Regions from separate parts of the Lysinibacillus sp. genome, predicted to be linked through region 2. Evidence: riboswitches for the same ligand, from Rfam matches in the RefSeq annotation. Region 2 holds a riboswitch; the other holds the start of a gene.
The links. Region 2 has a riboswitch for cobalamin ahead of RT445_RS18870 (ABC transporter substrate-binding protein). Riboswitches for the same ligand answer to the same signal wherever they lie in the genome.

Region 1 (7,420 bases), on a different contig from region 2:
CTGGATACACAGCTTTAGCTACTAATTCTACTGCTTCTCCAATACGTGGACCAGGACGATTAGAGATATCAGTATCAAGAGACTGTACAGCTTTATCTTGAATAGCTTTCACAGTATTCCAACCATCACGTGTCAAAATTTCCCCTATAGGATCTTCTGTATAGTTTACTGTTGTTAATATAACCTCTGGATTTTTCGCAATAACCTCTTCCTCAGACACTTGCGCCCAATTGTCTAAATCAGCAAAGACATTCTTAACATTGGCTGCATTTAATATTTCTTGCTGGAAAGTTCCAGCGCCTGCCGTATAAATATCTGGCTTAGGACTAATCTCTAAATAAACATTTTTCGGTGCTTTTACTTCTTTCACCTTTGTTTGTACTTCAGTAATTTTCGCTTTAATCTGTTCGTTTAATTCATTTCCTTTATCTTCAACACCCATTACAGCAGCTAGTTGTTCAATATCCCCATAAACATCATCAAATGATGTGGCAGATTCAATAACAAATACTTTCAGTCCCGCATCTTCTAATGGTTTCAATGCATCCTTAGAGCCAATTGTGTAAGCAATGACCACATCTGGCTTTAAGGCTATAATGCGTTCACTATCGAAATTCTGAGAATCAGATACTCGTTCGATTTTTTGTGCTGCTTCTGGATATGTGTCATACTCTGTTGCTCCTACGATTTTCTCACCAACACCTAGTGCAAATAAAATCTCCGTATTACTTGGTTGTAAAGAAACAATAGTTTTTGGTACTTCTTTAAATTCTACTTCTACACCACGATCATCTGTTACTTTGTAGGTTGTTTGTTCAGTTTGTTGCGTATCCTGTGAAGCCTCTTTATTTTTTGTATCTTCTGAGGTACCACAACCTGCTAAAACTAATATTAGTACTAGCACTGATAGCCATTGGAAATTAAATACTTTCTTCATTCTTACTCTCCCTTTTCTTTTTCATTGGATAGGATTTACTAATAAACGGTATTTCAGCTATACCTGCTTGGTGATTCATATAGACTGCCATGACAAAGCATACATTTGCTAACAAGCCTAAGTAGTCGAAAAGGATAGCTGGTACCTCTCGTTCCTCTGAAACCTTATGTAATGTACGATATGATTTTTTGGCTTCACTGCGGCAAAGATGTAAAGCAGCAGCAGCCTCTGTGCCCTGAGGTAAAACAAAACTTTGTCTTCCTTCACATGACGAACATAAAAGTCATAGCGTTCGCTTAACCAAGAAAGATCTTCTTCTGTTACTGCTAGCTTTCCTCGGACTGAACCATTGACATGGTAAGCCATAGGTAATATAAGCAGCAAATCATCTACGACAACTTGTACATCCTCCTTTTTTACTGCAGCTAATGCAACCCCTAGATGTGTTGTGAGACTATCTGTTCGAATCTCATAATCAACCGTTGAAGCCTTCTCACGCATAAACGGATAACAAGAATAACGTGCATCCTTTTTCACTTGATGTACCCCCTTCCCATTTTGATAAATTCTTACATGAACGATAGCATAAAAAAACGCCGCTCCTTTAAGCAAAGGAACGACGAAAATAACATAATGATTGCCAATTACTATGACATTACCTATGTAATTTGCCGTATATCCTCCTAGCTTCCGAAGAGTTGTTATACGTTCAAATAAAGGTCGGTCTCCTGGCTTGTACAATTCATTAATGAATTTTAATGAGCTATAAAGAACCTTCCCATCTCCTTGGAGACAGTGGTATATCTTTATAATGGCTGTACTTACAGTTGCGGAAACAGCTTCGGTTTTTCACCGAATTCCCGATTATGCTAGTTAGCACCTTTATTCTGCAAGAATATTTCATTTGTAAAGCAGTTTACCATATATTAATAGGAAAAAACAGTTGTACTCCAAATAGAAACTTTACATCTGTACAAAAAAACACCATCTCGCTACTTTGAACGGATGGCTGCCTTATATTTCTTTTTGTGTTTAACTTCGTGCTCTTCATCAATTAAGCGATGTGCAATAGCTATTAATTTAGAGTCATTCGTTTGATCATAAAGCTTTTTAAAAGAAATAATAATATCATAGCGAATAAGAGAGGGATGCTTTTCATCCAAACATGTTTGAAATCTCTTAGCTAGATACGAGACAACTAAGTCTCTTTGTACTTGACCTGCTAATCCAATTTTCCAAATAGCTTGTAACGCGTTCCTCGCCGTGGCAAATCGCTCATCATACGTCACAGCCCAAATTTTCAAAAAATCCTCCAATACCCTTTCTTCTGGATCACTTTTTGCGGCTAAGGCACATAAAATTTGTGCAGCACGTGCACGAGCATGTCCATCTTTGTATGTAAGTGCTTGTACAAGCTGTTCCCATACTGCATATGTCCAATCTACGGGCTCCTGCATAATTTTCATTAGTTCCTCGTAAGATTCATATTGAATATCGTGGTCACGCTCTGTTAGATTACTAAAAAGTTGCAAAATCTCTTTTTCCATAATTTATCCCTACCTTTATTGATTCAGAACGTAATAAAATTTGATTTATGGTACACTTAACTTAATTTTTTCGCAAAGAAGGTGAGTTTATGAATAAATTTAATGCTAGGAAATTGATTTTTCGAGTAATTGTGATTCTATCCTTACTTGTAGCTGCCTATTTTATTATCCCTGTGTCCATGCCTTTACTATTTGCAGGTATAAGTGCATTTTTCTTAGAACCAATCGTCATGTTCTTTAAAAGGCGATGGAAGATGTCACGGAAAATAGCAGTTGCTTTTATATACATAGTGAGTGTTATGGTTATATCTATTATTTGCTATCTGTCCATTACACAAATCATGTCGCAAATAATTTTACTATCTAAGCAAGCTCCCTATTATATTTCCAAGCTATCAGATATGTGGCTCCATATGCAAGAAAATATCTCTAAATATACAGAAGACTTTCCACCAGAAGTAAGTGCTTCACTTCAAAAAACCACAATGGATTTCATAAAAAAAGTTGAAGAATTCTTTTTAAGCTTCTTTAATTATAGCAAAGTTTCAGCCTTCTTTTCAGAAATTCCAAGCCTATTTATCAGTCTTCTCGTTTATATGATTGCTCTATTCCTATTTATGCTTGATTTGCCTAAATTAAAGCAAATCACTTATAAATATTTAAAGCCCAACACTGCAAAGAAAATAAAGATTATCCTTAATCGTCTAAAGGATGCAACTTTCGGTTATATGAAGGCACACTTATTTGTAAGCTTTATTATTGGAGGCGTCACACTTATTGGACTTCTATTAATCCAACCCAAATATGCCATAACAATGACGATTATTATTTGGTTAATAGATATTGTCCCTTTCCTAGGCTCTATCATTATTTTAGCTCCATGGGGACTTTATCATTTACTGATGGGTAACACAGCTATTGCTGTAAAATTATTCATCTTAGCTGCTATTTTACTTATTATTCGTCGAGTAGTCGAGCCTAAATTAATGGGAGACCATATCGGTTTATCTACATTGCCAACATTAATCGCCATGTTCATTGGTCTTCAGTTATTTGGTATTATCGGTTTACTTGTCGGTCCCTTTGTTATAATTTTCTTTATTGCATTGAAAGAGACAGGTGTCATTAAGTTAAACTTTAAAATTTAAAAATTTTTAAGCTAAATAAAAAAGGTCATCTTTGTATTTTTTCTCTACAAAGATGACCTTTTTCTCATGTCAATCGTCTATTAGTTAAAGAGGCTTGCTTATTGAATACGACCGAAGCCTACTAAATATTGATTCCACCAATCAAGTGATTCAATTACGACACCGTTGTTTTGAGCATCGATCATTGTGTTGTTACCTAAGTAAATACCTACGTGCGCTACCCCAGACCCGTAGCTGAAGAATACTAAGTCACCAACTCGTGCTTCACTTGCTGAAATACGCTGTGTTGCTAAATATTGTTGTGATGCTGTACGAGGTAAAGAAACACCTGCTTGTTTGTAAGACCATTGTACAAGACCTGAGCAGTCAAAGCCTGTTGATGGGTTGCTACCACCCCAAACATAAGGACGACCTAGGAATTGCTTAGCAGTTGAAATAGCATCTCCTGATGATGCTGTACCAGCTCCAGAGCCAACAATAATTTTTTGTGGTTGACCACCACCAGTATTTTGAGTTGCTTGTACTACTGGCGTTGCTGCTTGAAGAGCACGTAAACGAGCTGCTTCTTCTTCAGCTGCTTTACGCTCCGCTTCTAAACGTTCTTCTTCTTGTTTCGTTGCAATTTGAGCTTTTAATGCAAGTGATTTCGCTTCGTTTTCAGCCTTTTTCACTTCCATTTCGCTTTCCTTTTGTTGAAGCTCTTGGAATTGTTTTTGAAGCTCTTTTTGCTTTTCATCTAATGTAGCTTTTTGTTGCACTAAGCTTGCTTTATCTGCTTCCTGTTGATCCACTAATTCTTGGTCAGCATCCATTAATGTTTTAACCGCTACGACACGGTCCATTAAATCTGCAAAGCTTTTTGCTTCAAGAACGACATTTAAATAAACGCCTACAGTGTTATCTTGTGCTTGATATGCAGCCATACGCTCACTTAAGATTTTAGAGCGTTGTTCAATACGTTTTTGTGTTTCAACAATACTAGCATCTACTTCTTTAATTTCAGCTTGTACTTGTTTAAATACTTTAACTTTTGCGTCGATCTCTTGTTGTAGCTTTGTTAATTCTTGCTCTAATTTCTTCACTTGTTTATCTATTTCAGCCTTTTTCTCGATCATTTGTTGAGAAGTTTCTTCGGCATGTACTTCAGTTGGTTGAATTGTATTAAATAATAAGCCGCCTGCTAGTGCCAATGCTAGCACCATCGACTTACGCCATTTATTGCGCTTTCCCACGTTACCTTCATTTCCCTTCATCTATCAATTTCGCTCTCGATATCCTATGTAATCACTTGAACGATTTCTATTTTAATTAATTGTTCTTATATTTATATTAGCCTTTTAAAGTTTAGCATTTCCGGCATAACTTTTATACTATTTCTCATCTATTTAATACATTAGTAAAACTCGAAATATTTCTGTAACATTAGATATAATGCGTATTTATTCTACAAATAACCAATTTAATCTACATAGCGATAAAAATAGCTTATTCGACATTAGACCTACGCATCGTTCTGTAATGTTTTTGTAATATTTCTCTACAATTTTTCAAAAAAAAGATAGGGAAAAGATTCCCTATCTACTGTTTCATTGATCTTAGAGCTTGTATCGATAATCTTACTAATAAAATGGCACATAAAAATAAACCTAAATAGGCGGCAGTATTTAAGTAAACCGCATAAGAATCATGAATAAATTGGGAGATAGCTAAAAGCGCCACGGATATAATGCCAAAGGTGATCCCTACTAAAAGCAGCACAAAGCGAGAAAACAAATGTGTAATAAAACGAGCATTATGTTCATCTGAAAAAACATCATGATGTAAAATAATCTTCCCGCTTTCAACGCGTTGAATTAGCTGATCTACTCTTCTTGGCATTTTACGTAAAGTAGGTATAAGCATGGACAGTTCTTCCTGAAGTCGCTCTTTAGTAGCCATTGGTTCTTTAAATGGCTTTAAGAAAGAGGCACGCATATATGTAGCAGAAAAATCCTTTGCCTCGGTAAAAATATCAAAACGGGAATCAATTACTCGTAAAGTGCCATCCAGTGTCACTAAGGAACGAAGAGCCAACCCTACTGCAGGATAGAACGCTAAACCAAAGTCCCTTACTACTGTAAATAATGCATGAATTAATTCTTCAGTCGGTATACGATCAACATAGGAGATTTTTAGTAAAATTTGATCAATTGCTTGCTCCATCCTTGCACGGTCTGCGTGATCAGCATTTTCCACTAATAATGTTAAGCCATCATATAAAACGCTTGAATCATTAAGCTGAATGCCCATCAAGAATAGCTTCAAACCCTCCTGCTGTGTAGCGCCTAATCGCCCAACTGCACCAAAATCAAGCAGAACTGGTGTGCCATCTGTTTCATCGATGTGGATATTTCCTGGATGCGGGTCTGCATGGAAAATTCCAGAGAATAACATTTGTTCAAAAAATGAATATAATACTATTCTTGCGAATTGCCTACGATCGATAGACAACCGTTTGAATTCAGCTGCCCCATCTGCTACGCTTTGCCCTCGAATATATTCCATCACAATGACATTCTCATTACTGTAGGCTGTGTATATTTTAGGTATTCGAACTTTATAGTCACTTTTCGCTAGAGCATTTTTGACCTGTAAAGTATTACGGACCTCAATATCTAAATGAATCTCCTCACGTAATCCATCCGCAAATCCACCAGCTAGCTCCCGAAAGCCTAATGACTCTGCCCAAGTTGATTTTGTTGAAAGCCAGTTGGCAAACTCCTCTAAAATTTCAAGATCATCACGCATGATTCCTTTTACTTCTGGACGCAAAAGCTTAACTACAACATCTTCATAATTTTTAAGTCGCGCCTTATGCACCTGACCAATAGAGGCAGCCGCAATGGGTTCCATTTGAAAATGGCTAAATATTTCATTCATTGGTTGTGGAAGTGAGCCTTCTAAAATTTGTGTAACTTGCTCCTCTGGTAAAGGCTTCACACGGTGCTGAAGTCTTTCTAGCTCATCTATAAAAATGGGCGAAAATAATTCCTTCCTCGTTGACAGTACTTGTCCAAATTTAATGAAAATCCCACCACATTGCTCTAATGTTGCTCTTAAGGCAATGGCAAGCTCTTTTTCATTTTCACGTTGCCTAGCATATTTAATCGTTTGCACAACACCGTTTGTGACAGCAATTTTTAGTACTTGCCTTAAACGTTTCTGTTGTCGCCAATAGCTACGCAGTCGAAATAACATGGATTTTTGGCCGTTTCGCCGGTCTCCTGTTGCTATACCACTTGGATCAAACAGTTCAAAAACTAAATAGAGTAACATAGAAATGAGTAGCATACTCCCAATCCAAATGAGCGTACTGACTTCTGTCACCGTTTGCATCATCGTTTCTGATAAAAAATCCGTATGGCGCAAATAAGAATACCAGTAAACAAAAGAGGTTAATGTCACACTAATAACAACCGATAGCACTCTACGAACAAAATTGATATTGGAGCCAATTAATCGTCCACTAACAATGTAAATCAAACCAGATACTATGATAATTTGGATCAAAAACTTCAAAAAAATCAACAGTGTCACCTCCTGCACCATTTCCATCTCTTACTACCGCTAGTATAGCAAATTTATGTACTAACTTTCTTTTACAAGGATCATAACTAATATTTTGTTATCTAAAATTGCCCATGAGCCGCTTAACTTAACAAATAGGAAAGGGACGCTGTCAGCCAGCATCCCTTCATTCATTAGTTAGTAGAAAGCACTTTTTCCCAATCAATTGTGCCATTTTTAAT
Region 2 (7,420 bases):
CTCAAAATGGCCATAGCCTGTAACCGTTGTCGCAATTGTCTCCATGTATAAAATTTGTGGCTCTCCGAAAGAAACGACTAATGAAAAACGCTTCTGTAATACCTCAACGAGTACCTCTAGCTGAATAACGCCCATTATATGCACGTGGATTTCCTGGAATTTTTCCTGCCAGAGAACACGTAATGAAGGCTCTTCCGCTTCTAACAAACGAAAAATTTGTAGCACTTCTTTAATATGTTGGTCGCCTTCATATTGTACCTTTGCCTGTAAGGTTGGGACGAGCTCGTACGGCTGCGATTGTGTAGTACTGCCAATGCGGTCTCCAATAGTTGCCTGACTTAACCCTTTAACAGCAAATATCTCACCCGCTTCAACATGTTGAACGGTTTCAAAGCGATTGCCATTATAAAGGCGAATTTCTGTGATTTTTTCTGTTGTCTCGCCAAAGGTAAATTCATCCCGCACATGTAAGGACCCCTGCATGGCCTTCATAAAGGTTAAACGCTGGTGGCCGTCGTGTCGTATTTTAAAAACCTCTCCCTGAAACGGTGCATCCTGTTCAAAATGAGTATCGGTTAATAGAGGAAGCTGGGCAATAAATTCCTGAATGCCCTCATCCTTTAAGGCCGAGCCTGTAAAGCAAGGGAAAGCACATTCACTTGTAATCATGTCCTTTAGCTGTGCTAGACATTGTTCATGTTCCAACGATTCATTCAAAAAGGCATCGAGTAATTCTTCATCTCGCTCTGCCAGCCATTCCATCATACTACTAGAAAGATAATCTGCTCGAAGCGGTTCATCGATCAACAAGACATCTGGTGAGCAATCTTTACGTAGCTGCTTCATGACTGCCTCTACGTTGGCCCCTTCACGATCGATTTTATTGATAAAAAAGAAGGTTGGGACATGATATTTACGTAACAGCTGCCATACTGTTTCTGTATGACCTTGCACGCCCTCCACTGCACTGATAATAATAATGGCGTAATCCATGACTCGAATGGAACGCTCCATTTCAGGGGAGAAATCGACATGCCCTGGTGTATCAATTAACGTGTATGTATCATCGCCGATGTTCATGCGACCTTGCTCGGCAAATATGGTGATGCCACGCTTGCGCTCTAATTCATGATTATCGAGAAAGGTATCCTGGTGATCGACACGGCCTCGGGCTTGAATACTATTTGTATGAAAAAGTACTTGCTCAGAAAATGTTGTTTTCCCTGCATCGACATGCGCAAGTACACCAATTGTTTTGTACATAACCAATCCTCGTTTCTATCCATTGCTTTCTTCCCATTGTAACAGAATTCTCGTAGAAATATTTCTTGTAAAATAGTTCGTCTTTATGTCGAAATAGTGCTAATATAATGGGGATTATGGATGTCACGCCATGTTCCTCATTGCGTGATTAATCTTCTTCTGCTAGTCTATCAATAGTATTAACCATTATAAAATGTATTGGTGCAAATGGCATTTGTCATTTGCTTAAAAGGGAAATCGGTGTAATTCCGATGCTGTCCCGCAACTGTAAATGGGGAGTCTATACAACGTGCCACTGTAGTGTAGCTATGGGAAGGCGTATAGATGATGAACCTAAGCCAGGATACCTGCCAATATGAACTGTTAACTAAGAACCACGAGGATGGGGATAGTGATAAAGGTGACCATACCATTTTTTCACTATGCTTCTCTCTTGGCGACAAGAGGGTTTTTTTATGCCCTCAAAACTATATTCATAACAAAGGAGATTAGGACATGAAGAAATGGAATAGTTTATGGCTCATCATGGTCATTGCCTTAGTAGCTGTTTTAGGCGCTTGTAATGCAACGGACAACAAAGAGTCTGCAGAACAGGGTGAAAAGGTTGAGCCGTCCGAGACAGCAACAACAGAAGTAACGATCGAAAATAATGATACAACGCAAACATATAAGGAAGCACCAAAAAAAGCGATTAGTTTAAATCAGCATGTAACGGAAATCATGCTGGCATTAGGATTAGAGGATTCCATGGTAGGAACAGCTTACTTAGATGATACAATCTATGAGCCATTACAAGAAGCTTACGATAAGGTCCCTGTGCTTTCAGATCAATATCCAACGAAGGAGCAAGTAATTGATGCAGAGGCGGATTTCTTATATGCAGGCTGGAAAAGTGGCTTTGGTGAAAAGGGCGTAGGAACTCCGGAAGAGCTAGAGGCATTAGGGATTCATACGTATTTACATACAGCTTCCAATATGACAAAGCCGACATTAGAGGATATTTTCACTGATATTCGCAATATCGCGAAGATTTTCCGGGTGGAGGATCGTGGAGAAGCCTTAATTGAGCAAATGACGAAAGACGTAGAAAATGTACAGTCGAAATTACCGAAAGATGATGAAAATTTACGTGTGTTAGTGTTTGACAGCGGTGAAAAGGATATCTTTACAGCTGGTCAAAACTTTATGAATGAGCTAGTGACCATCGCTGGTGGTCAAAATATTTTTGGTGATGTGGAATCCGGCTGGACAACCGTATCAAAAGAAGATGCAGTAGACCGTAACCCAGAGGTGGTGGTTGTCATTGATTACGGTGAAACAACAGCAGAACAAAAGATTCAATTCTTAAAAAATGATCCCGCATTAAAGGAGATGGAAGCTGTTAAAAATGAGCGCTTTGTTATTCTTCCGCTATCAGCAGCATCTGAAGGAGTTCGAGCAGCAGAGGCGATTGAAATTTTAGCAAAAGGCTTCTATCCTGAAAATTTTTAATCTAACAACAATCCGAGCTAGCGTTTTTGCTAGCTCCTTTTTCATAAGGAGAGATATCCATGAATGCATTTCAAAAAAACGTACCAGATCAAACCTTCGAAACACTTAGCCAACAAGGCGAATTTACACGCTTAGCTGTCAGTCCTGGCATTATTAATAAGCATTACACGCCAGCACAATTTCAAAAAATAGCCGAGATTGTTGGAGAAAAGGGGGCAATTAAGTATTCGGCTTCTTATAGTATTATAGTATCCGTCCCGACGAGTGCTGCCGCACAAGCTGTTCAAGCCTTACAGGAAGCGGGTCTACATATTGCACCAGCAGTACCTAATATCGTCATGAAGGCATGTGATTTTTGTGATGGTGAAAAAATGGAGGCAGTGCATATTACAGAACAGCTCTATCATACGTTAGAGAGGATTCAGGTCCCTTCGAGAGTGCGTGTTAACGTGAATGGCTGTGCATCTGCCTGCTATAACCCATCTTTTGATGATATAGGACTCGTTTATCAAAACGAAAGCTTTGATGTTTATTTAGGGGCTATACCGATGGGGGCAAAGGCACAGGCTGGCACATTATTTGCAAAAAAGGTAGGGGTAGAACAGATTGAAGGCTTTGTGCTACAAATTATAAGTCTTTATCAGGAGTATGCACGTCCTCATGAGCCCTTTTATAAATTTTATCGTAGAACAAAATCAACTGAATATTGGGAAATAGTAAAAGATTCTATTAAATAGCAGGAATATTACTTAGGGTGTCGAAGTATTGTAATAAGGCAATAAAAATTACAAATCCAAAGGAGTAAGAACATGACATCGAAACAAGGAATTCAACCAGAAGATCTTTATCACTTAAAATCGGTAGCAGATCCCCAGCTATCACCTGATGGCACTGAGGTAATATATGTAGAGACTCGTATTGATGAAAAGAAAAAAGACTATATATCCAATTTATTTTACATACACTTGAAGGATAGAACGCCAAAGCAATGGACATTTGGAGAGGATAGAACAAGTGCTCCTGTTTGGTCTCCGGATGGCAGTCAAATTGCCTTTTTGTCAACGAGAACGGGGCAGCCCCAAATTTATGTTTTGTCAAAAGCGGGGGGTGAGGCAAAACAAGTGACACATTGTAAAAATGGTGCGTCATCTCCTGTATGGTCACCGTGCGGAAAGAAAATTGCCTTTTCTGTTAAGCTAGGGAAGGATGAATCTATCTTAGACAAGGTGGAGGATGAAAAGAAAGAGGAGAAAGAAGTAAAGCCTCTCGAAATAGACAAGATGAAACATAAATCAGATGCAGGTGGGTTCTTGAATTTGGAGCAGTTTACCCACATTGCCATCGTCGATTTGGAATCGGGTGAGCTTGAGCAAGTGACGGAAGGAAATGAACATTTCCATCTTGATACATGGTCGCCAAATGGACAATATCTTACGTATTTAGCAGATAAAGCGGAGGATTTAGATTTCTCATTTAATATCGATATTTTCTTATTAAATGTAGAGACAAAAGAGACGCGCCAGCTTACGCAAGGAACAGGCATGTATTATCAAACATCATGGTCACCGAATAGTCGCTTTATTTCTTATATAGGAAGTGAAAGAGAATTTGAAAATGCTACGCAAGCTAAGCTATGGGTGTATGATTTGCAAGACAATGTGCTGACATGTATCACAGGTGAATTTGATGCACCGATTGGGGATTTTGCTATTGGAGATTTCCTACAAGGTGTAGTGACACCACGTGTTCAATGGCTGAACGATAACAAAAGCTTCTACTTCCAAGTAACAGATCATGGCAATGCGGCGATTTATTTCGGTAATATAGAGGGCGAAATCTACCCAGCTATTCACGATGATCAATATGTCTATGGTTTCTCACTTGATGCTCAACAGGATAAAGCAGTTGTTGCTATTAGCACAACAACAAATCCTGGCGATTTATTTTACATCAACTTGCAAACAGGTGACAGAGAACAGCTAACATCCATCAATGAAGAATTTTTAAAGACGAGAACCTTATCGGTACCAGAAGCCATTGAATTCGAAGGAGCAGAGGGCTGGAAGGTTAACGGCTGGATTATGAAGCCAGTTGGCTATGAAGCTGGGAATAAATATCCTCTCGTTCTTGAAATTCATGGTGGGCCACATGCCATGTATGCCAACACCTATTTTAATGAGTTCCAAATCTTAGCTGCTCAAGGCTTTGCTGTGCTTTATACGAACCCACGTGGTAGTCATGGCTATGGTCAAACATTTGTCGATGCAGTACGAGGTGATTATGGTGGTAATGATTATCAGGATCTGATGGCTGCCGTAGACTACACGTTGGAGCACTATGATTTTATTGACCAAGACCGTCTTGGTGTAACAGGGGGAAGCTATGGAGGCTTTATGACCAACTGGATTGTTGGCCATACGAACCGCTTTAAAGCAGCCGTGACACAGCGTTCCATTTCGAACTGGATTAGCTTCTATGGTGTTAGTGATATTGGCTATTACTTTACAGACTGGCAAATTCAAGCGGGCTTTGACGATATAGAGAAGCTATGGCATCATTCTCCACTGAAATATGTAGATAATGTGGAGACACCTTTATTGATTTTACATGGTGAAAAAGATTATCGCTGTCCGATTGAGCAGGCAGAGCAATTATTTATTGCCTTAAAGCATCGTAAAAAAGAAACAAAATTCGTGCGTTTCCCTGAGGCTAATCATGAGCTATCTCGAAGCGGAAAACCAACGTTACGAATTAATCGACTCGAATATATTCGCGATTGGTTTGTGAAGTATTTATAAGGTTTTATTCGCGGCTTAAGAACTTTCTTAGGCCACTTTTTTACATAAAAAAAGAATCACAGCAAAGTGTGATTCCCTCCTAGTTAGTCGATCTTTTGAATGAATACGACCTTCAAGTAATTAAATTCAGGGTATTCCCGAGGCACACGGAAATCCTTCGGTAAACCGTATTCCTCGACAATTTTATAGCGTGTACGAGTCTCTTTAAAGGCTTGGTCAATAAAGCTTTTAAACTTTTTCATACCAAAGCTTGCATTATTGGTAGAAGCAACAATGATACCGTTTTTGGCCGTAATCGCAATCGTGTCCTTCAGTAATTTAGGGTAGTCCTTCGCCGTTGAAAACGTCATTTGCTTCGTACGTGCAAAGCTAGGTGGGTCTAATACGACAAGGTCGAACTGTAATGCATGACGCTGCGCATATTTAAAATAATGAAAGACATCCATCACTTTTATATCCTGTGCTTCATAATCAATGTCATTGACACTAAATTGCTCAATCGTTTTGGCTAGACTGCGTTTAGCTACGTCCACACTCGTTGTTTTATTAGCGCCTCCGAGGGCAGCTGCCACAGAAAATGCCCCTGTATAGGAGAACGTATTGAGCATGTTGGTGCTGTTTGCATAACGCTCACGTATAGCCAATCGTACCTCACGTTGATCAAGGAAAATGCCCGTCATCGCACCATCATTTAAATGAACCGCATAGGTCATGCCATTTTCCTTCACCATAAGGGGAAATTCGCCAGGCGTGCCCATGACAAAATCATCCTGTTCCATGTACTGCCCTTTACTATCAAAGCGTTTTTTCTCATAAATGGCTTGGTAGTTGACTGTTTCAGCAAGCGCCTCATAAACCACTTCTTTAAATGAATAAATACCCTCACTATACCAACTCACCATATAGTACCCATTAAAAAAGTCAATTGTTAAACCACCAATGCCATCTCCTTCACCATTAAAAACTCGGAAGGCAGTCGTGTTGTCATTGTTAAAAAATGCTGCACGATTGTCGATCGCTTTTTTGAATTTTTTTATGAAAAAAGCTTTATCAATCGTTTCGTTGGCATCTGTTGTCAGCACCCATCCAATCCCTTTATTTTGGATACCGTAGTATCCTGTGCCAATAAATCGATTATGGTGATCCATCAGCTTCAGGAGCGTTCCTTGCTCGGTAGGCAGCTGTTTTGCATTCACTGCATCCTTTGAAATAAGCGGGTAGCCTTTTCTTAATTGATCGGAAAATGGCTGTTGTATTTGTAGAGCAATTGTTTGTGTCATCGTGTCATCCTTTAAAAAACGTTTTGCTCTATTATCGCACTGTTTGAGTGGGATAGCCAAACTTATTTTAGGAATTGGGCGATTTTTTCCACCGTTTCAATCGTTGCATCTTCAAAATAATTCATTTTACTAAAATAGCTATGAATTAAACCTGGCATTGTGACATGCTCTACGGCAACACCAGCGTCCATTAGTTTTTGTGCATAGCTTTGGCCTTCATCAAAGAGCACATCTGCCTCGGCCGCAATAATCATTGTCTTGGGCATACTACGAACATCCTCTAGCTGGAGCGGAGATACAAATGGGTTTGTAAAATTGGATTCATCTGTATAATGCTGTGAGAACCACTTCATGCCTTGGATATCTAAGCCAAAATTTTCACCATATAAGTGATAAGAATCCGTAGTAAAATTCACATTTGTCACGGGATAAATAAGTACTTGGGCTTGTAATGTTGGGCCTCTCATTGTAGAAGCTAAGTAAGCAACAACTGTCGCTAAATTACCGCCAGCACTATCCCCAGCAACAGTCAATTGACTAACATCTCCACCAAACGATTCCATATGGTCATGCACCCATAGTAAGCTA

Region 1: it holds a riboswitch for cobalamin, as region 2 does, so the genes downstream of both, RT445_RS05065 (ATP:cob(I)alamin adenosyltransferase) here and RT445_RS18870 (ABC transporter substrate-binding protein) in region 2, are expected to answer to the same signal.

Annotation. Positions count from the first base shown of each region.
Region 1 is NZ_DAMDAY010000013.1:520-7,939, forward strand. Features, by position in the region: gene RT445_RS05060 (ABC transporter substrate-binding protein) at 1-937, opposite strand, end outside; partial or broken gene RT445_RS05065 (ATP:cob(I)alamin adenosyltransferase) at 921-1,474, opposite strand; cobalamin riboswitch at 1,639-1,836, opposite strand; gene RT445_RS05070 (hypothetical protein) at 1,930-2,484, opposite strand; gene ytvI (sporulation integral membrane protein YtvI) at 2,574-3,632, shown strand; gene RT445_RS05080 (C40 family peptidase) at 3,731-4,885, opposite strand; gene RT445_RS05085 (ABC1 kinase family protein) at 5,211-7,199, opposite strand; gene RT445_RS05090 (c-type cytochrome) at 7,373-7,420, opposite strand, start outside.
Region 2 is NZ_DAMDAY010000112.1:4,151-11,570, forward strand. Features, by position in the region: gene RT445_RS18865 (elongation factor G) at 1-1,263, opposite strand, end outside; cobalamin riboswitch at 1,446-1,632, shown strand; gene RT445_RS18870 (ABC transporter substrate-binding protein) at 1,759-2,754, shown strand; gene RT445_RS18875 (NAD(P)/FAD-dependent oxidoreductase) at 2,814-3,491, shown strand; gene RT445_RS18880 (S9 family peptidase) at 3,564-5,552, shown strand; gene RT445_RS18885 (class I SAM-dependent rRNA methyltransferase) at 5,636-6,832, opposite strand; gene RT445_RS18890 (alpha/beta hydrolase) at 6,895-7,420, opposite strand, start outside.